DNA from 2 places in the Pseudoalteromonas sp. Of7M-16 genome. Region 1 is predicted to be linked to the other one. Evidence: predicted binding sites of a transcription regulator. Region 1 holds the regulator's gene; the other holds the start of a gene.
The links. Region 1 encodes ArgR, which controls arginine synthesis, uptake and breakdown. Its sites were predicted from a motif close to ANTGAATANNTATTCANT; they were not measured.
Positions count from the first base shown of each region.

Region 1 (3,185 bases):
TAAAGAAAAGCCGGCAAGTTGTCGGTTTTTTTATGGGTGACCAAAGAGGCACTTGACCGTGTCACACCGGCTCACCAAAAACAAAAAAGCTGCTTAAGAAGCAGCTTTTATACTCAGCATGATAACTTGGCATTAAGCCATGAAATCAACACCTTCTTTGATGTCTTTTTCAAGCGTAGCAAGCATATCGTCTTTTGCTTTTTGCTCAAATGCACTTAGCTCACCGTAAGGTAGTAGCTCTTCTACACCATTTTTACCAAGGCGGATAGGCTGTGCGAAGAATTCTGCGTCGCCTGTGTTACCTTCAACATAAGCGTACTCAAATACGTTCTCTTCGCCTTGTAGACCTTTAACAAGTGAGAAACAAAAACGCGCTGCTGCTGCACCCATAGAAAGCGTTGCAGAACCACCACCCGCTTTAGCTTCAACAACTTCAGTACCTGCATTTTGGATACGTGTAGTAAGAGAAGCAACTTCTTCGTCAGTGAACTCAACACCTTCTACTTGAGAAAGTAGAGGTAGGATAGTAGTACCTGAGTGACCACCGATAACCGGCACTTTAACTTCAGAAACGTCTAGGCCTTTTAGCTCAGCGATGAAAGTTTCAGCACGGATAACATCAAGAGTTGTTACACCGAATACGCGTGCAGCATCATAAGTGCCTGCTTTTTTGAATACTTCACGTACAATTGGCACAGTGCCATTTACAGGGTTTGTGATGATGCCAACGAACGCTTTAGGACAGTTCTTTACGATACCTTCAGCTAGAGTTCTAACGATACTCGCGTTTACATTGAACAGATCCGCACGGTCCATGCCAGGCTTACGTGGCATACCAGCAGGGATCAATACAATATCAGCACCAGCTAGTGCTGGGTCTAAATCGTCTTTTCCGTAGCCAGCTACATTAACAGCTGTTGGGATGTGAGAAAGATCAACGGCAACACCAGGAACAACCGGTGCAACATCATATAGTGCTAGCTCAGAGCCCGCAGGTAAACCGTTTTTAAGCAGAAGTGACAACGCTTGACCGATACCACCAGCGGCACCTAATACAGCAACTTTCATTATAATTCTCCATATATTGAAGGTAAGAATTTAGTGTGCAGTAAAGATAATGAAAAGCGCGGGTAAAGACAAATTAATCCGCATTATTTTCGAGATTTTTTCGACTATAGTTGTAAACAAGACACAACTTGTTGCAATTTGTCTTTACGATACTCCATGAAAATAACTCCAGCGTGAAAATTTGGGTAACTGAGATGATTTGTGTAAAATCGGGCAACCAAAATTGAAAGAAGAGATGTATATGCAAGCGCAAGACAAACAAGAAGCCTTAGTGAAAGCCTTTAAAGCACTTTTAAGAGAGGAAAACTTCGGTTCTCAAGGCGAAATCGTTGATGCGCTAAAAGATCAAGGCTTTGACAATATCAGCCAAAGTAAAGTGTCTAGAATGCTGAGTAAATTTGGTGCAGTCCGAACAAGAAATGCCAAACAAGAAATGGTTTATTGCCTTCCTGCAGAAATGGGCGTACCTACAGCGAAGAGCCCCCTGCGACAGCTAGTCATTGACATCATGCACAATGAAATGATGATCATAATCAGAACCAGTCCTGGAGCCGCTCAGCTAATCGCTCGCTTGCTAGACTCTTTGGGCAGTGCAGACGGTGTACTTGGCACAATAGCTGGCGATGACACAATTTTCATTGCACCAGCAAAAGTCTCTGAGATAGATGCAACATTAGAAAAAGTAAAAACCTTATTTGATAATGTGTAAGGCCTAGTCATCACTCATGATTTGCGCCATCTCAGATAAAAACTGCAAAGATGGTGCAAAAAAAGAGGCCCCCATATCCGCTTCAGAGTAATCCAAAAGTGGATCGTAGCAATCATGCCCCGACAATAAGCCAAATCGACTCATCAATACGGTTTCAAATGCGTTACCATGGGCTGCACAACTTAGGTTGATACTGCCCTGCTCAAACACATCACCAAATGGCATACTTTGATCAAGCAATAATACCAGACCTTGTGCATCCTTAAGCTCAGCGCGACTTGCGTGACTAAATGCAACTCGGGGCTCAATTAAATTATTGTCTAAGCGCGTACGCCCCATCAATGCCTCTTGCTCAGCAATCGCGAGTTGCTGCCACCGCGCCAAATCGAACTTAACTCTTTGAATATGGATATAGCTGCCTTGATGATCCATGCCATTAGGGTTATCAACTAAAGCCACTTTGCGTTTAAAGCGACCATGAGGCGACTCACTGGCGTAAATAAAACCATTGAAGTTGCGGCCATCTAAAAAGCGAAACCCTCGGACATGAGCAACAAGCTCTACACTGCCTGAAAGCATGTGTAACACACTTTGAGCAAATAAATGATTTACATCTTCTCTATCAGAACGGATCACGTAAAGTAGATCAAATGGCTGGCTATGAATGAGATGATCTGCAGATTTAATATGCGGAAAACTCTTTAATTCAGGCGGAATAAACTCAGGGTATATATGCGGCCAGTACTGGGCGCCAATAGCAACAAAGCTACTCAGCATAGACTCTGAAAACCTGTCGCTCAACTCATCTTGGAGTCGCCCTGCCTGCGCAAGCGCCTCTCGTACAGCTTCATCTTGCCCTTCAAGTACATTGAAGAATAAATGTAAGCCATGCAAGTTTGCCTCTGCACAGATCCCCGATTGCGGCTGGGCCATACCTTTTCCCTATCGTTATTCGTTCTAAGAAAAGAAATTTACCGCATGAGGCTTAATTTTTAAAGAGATAGGTTTAGACAAATCTAAAGGGTTGTCAGCTGGCTTAGCAATTTCCAATTGCTGTCCTTGAAGCTCGATGGCGTATAAATATTCTGTGCCTACAAACCTTTCTTGATTTACTTTTATCTCACCACTGTCGGTATTGTATAATTCAATATGGCTCGGCCTAACAAAGATTTTCCCTTTATTTTGAGCATTTTGTTGTTGTGTTAAAGAGTCAACCAGTCCAAATTGAGTTTGGAAAGAGCCATTTCCAGAATGTGTCGCGTCCAGGTATATTCCTCGCCCTAAAAACTCTGCCACAATCTGATTCTTCGGTTGTTGAAATAGCTCGGTTGGACAACCTAGCTGCGCAATTTTACCCTGATGCATAATCGCGAGACGGTCCGAAAAAGCAAAAGCCTCATCTTTAGAG
Region 1 is NZ_JAKRFY010000015.1:88,451-91,635, reverse strand. It holds gene mdh (malate dehydrogenase) at 133-1,068, opposite strand; gene argR (transcriptional regulator ArgR) at 1,310-1,777, shown strand; gene MHN81_RS16030 (Dyp-type peroxidase) at 1,781-2,710, opposite strand; gene MHN81_RS16025 (ABC transporter ATP-binding protein) at 2,735-3,185, opposite strand, start outside.

Region 2 (3,185 bases), on a different contig from region 1:
TGCACAACTACAAATTGCTTGTCTTGCTCTTGACTCAATTCATACAATACTTGGAACAGAGATAGCGCGGCTTGCTCTGTATTTAAAACCGCGCCGCCAATTTTAATAACCCAGGTTTTCTTAGCTAGTTTATTCATCCTTTTAACCCCAAAGTCGGTGTAAATTCACTGGCAATGTTCATACATTGAAGTGCTTGCCCTGCGGCCCCCTTAAGGAGGTTGTCAATTGCCACAACCACGATCAATTGCTGATCTTGTTGTTGCCAGCCAATATCAACATAAGGCGAGTTAGCAGCACCTTTGATAGACGGCAATTTGTCTCCTTTTAGTCTGATCAAAGGCTCATCAGCAATACATTGGAAAGCAGCTTCGACGTCATGTGGCGTGGTTCCCTCTTTCAACTGTACATAGATAGTTTCGAGGATCCCCCGTGAGAAATTGCCTAAATGGGGTGTGAATAAAACTGGGTGTCCTAAATATTGCGTTATTTCAGGGCCGTGGCGATGATTGAATAATCCATAAGGTGAGAGGGAGACTTCGCAAAAATGCGTCGTCAAAGATGCTTTTCTTCCTGCCCCAGTCACGCCGGAAACCGCGTTGATGATAATTTGCGCATCAGTTAATAAACCCGCATTTTTAAGCGGTTTTAGTGCGTTGAGTGCGGCGGTTGGATAACATCCTGCTACGGCAATCAGCTGAGCATCTTTAATCGCATGAGCATTCCACTCAGCCAAACCATATTGGGCTTCATCTAATAAGGCTTGGTGTGGATGCTCAAAGCCATAAAACTGTTGGTATTGAGACGCATCCGCTAAGCGAAAGCCTCCTGACAAATCAAAAACTTTAAGGCCTAGGTCGAGCAGTTTAGGAGCGAGGGAAACACTTACCTTGTGATCTGTGCACAAGCACACATACTCAGACTGCGCAGCGATCTGTACAAACGCTTGTTCTGTTAATGGTGCTAATTGTATATCCAACAGTCCTGCGTGCTCTGGATAAAGGTCACTGAGCAACTTACCTTTGTCTAAGCTTTGCTCTGACACATAGCAGCCAATCAAATTAAATTCAGGATGATTTGCTAGTAATTTGGCTAATTCTGCACCACTATATCCACTGGCGCCGATAATAGAAACATTTAACATCGATAACTCTTTTATAGTTGATTGATTGGGGAGTCAAACTTGCTATAGATGAAATGTTCTTCGCATCGCCCACCCCTAAGATAATTATTCTTTAAAAATGAATTGATATTCATACTAAACACATATAAATTTTTATGCAACATCTTTGAATAAATATTTTGGAGTATTATGTCTTTGCCCAATTTTCTCGATATGTATAAAAGGCTGATCGCCAATCCATCGGTTAGTGCCATCGATAAATCTTTAGACCTCAGCAATAAAGCAGTTATAGACGAACTTGCCAACTGGTGCCGAGAGCTGGACTTTGAGGTGGAGATCACTGAATTGACTCACTCCCCCGGCAAGTTCAATTTGCTAGCAAGGCGAGAACCGCTAGATAAAAATTTAAGTGAAGGCGGTTTGATGCTCGCAGGTCACACCGACACAGTGCCTTTCGATGATATACGATGGAACTCAGATCCTTTTGAATTAACAGAAAAAGATAATAAGCTGTTTGGCCTTGGTAGTATTGATATGAAGGGGTTTTTCGCATTTGTACTAAATGCCATTCGTCAGCTTGAACACAGCCAACAAACTACCCCACTAATGATCCTTGCCACCGCAGATGAAGAAACCACAATGGCGGGCGCTCAACAAGTTGCACAGCACACCTCACTTAAACCGAAGTATTGCGTCATCGGTGAACCAACCGATATGGTGCCAGTATTTACACACAAAGGGCATATGAGCAGCGCTATCCGTATTACCGGACGATCAGGCCACAGCTCAGATCCGGAAAAAGGGTTGAATGCCATTGAAATTATGCAGCAAGTGATTACACAGGTGTTGCAATTAAAAGAAGAGTTAAAGAATAAATATTCAGTTGAGCATTTTGCTGTACCACATCCAACTCTAAACCTAGGTCACATCCATGGCGGGGATAACGCCAATCGAATTTGTGGCTGCTGTGAGTTGCACATTGATATTCGTCCGCTGCCTGGGCTCAGTATTGTTGAATTAGAACAGATGTTACTTACTGCACTCAAGCCTATTAACGAACAATATCCGGGCAGCGTAGATGTCATTGATCTTCATGATCCAATTCCCGCGTTTAGCGGTAGAACCGATTCGGGACTCGTAAAGCTAGCAGAGAAGTTATCAAAACAAAAAGCTATTGCTGTCAATTACTGTACAGAAGCGCCCTTTTTGCAACAACTAGGGTGTGAAACCATAGTAATGGGTCCAGGCTCTATTGCCCAAGCCCACCAGCCTGATGAGCATTTGGCAATGGACAAGATCAAACCAAGCCAAGAGATCATTTTAAACTTGATCCAAACGTGTTGCTTCAATAAAGAAAAAGCCAGCTAATTGCTGGCTCTTTTTTATTTTAATGTTACTTTACGTTCATTGTAGTAATCGATGAGGTCATCAATTGCCTGCTGGCAATACTCTTTGATGCCAGAAACTAGCATGTGCTTTTCACCAAAGCCGACTTTCTCACCATTGCTGAGCAGTTCAAAACGTAAAATGATTTTCCCACGTTTACCTTCATAGCTAAACTCAGGATCTGCAGCCTCAAGTGTCACTTCTTCAATGTCCAGCGTATCTAAATGGATCGACATAGATTCATAGATAACCATAGGGCGTGCCGGGTTTATCATTACCTCTTGTTGACCCATTAAAGGAATGATTACATGTGGGAATGCCTTACCAGAAAAAGCCACATAGTTCTTGATTAAACTCTCGACCAATTGAGCACATTGTTTACTTTGACCTGAGCGCTTCACTGAAAGCATGGTTTTTTCATTTGAAATAATATCAAACGCATCACTGCCTTCAGGAAACTCTAATTGAGAGGTTTCGTCTACCATCCCAGCAAATGTAAAGTGCATATTTTCACTCACACCGTATTTATCAAGTACCAATGAAAATAGTAAATCACCAGGAACACAGAACTTTTTTGCGTCTATATCGTGCAAAGGGTTAAAGTCATCTGCCACTTGCTTGGCAAATTGGCTACCTTGTTCACGGCTGATCACGAGTTTATTGGTTTCTTGTTGATAGT
Region 2 is NZ_JAKRFY010000003.1:146,090-149,274, forward strand. It holds gene argB (acetylglutamate kinase) at 1-137, opposite strand, end outside; gene argC (N-acetyl-gamma-glutamyl-phosphate reductase) at 134-1,141, opposite strand; gene argE (acetylornithine deacetylase) at 1,310-2,488, shown strand; gene MHN81_RS04400 (DUF3581 family protein) at 2,503-3,185, opposite strand, start outside.
Region 2: the regulator ArgR is predicted to act here: its motif matches at 1,238-1,255, upstream of argC (N-acetyl-gamma-glutamyl-phosphate reductase).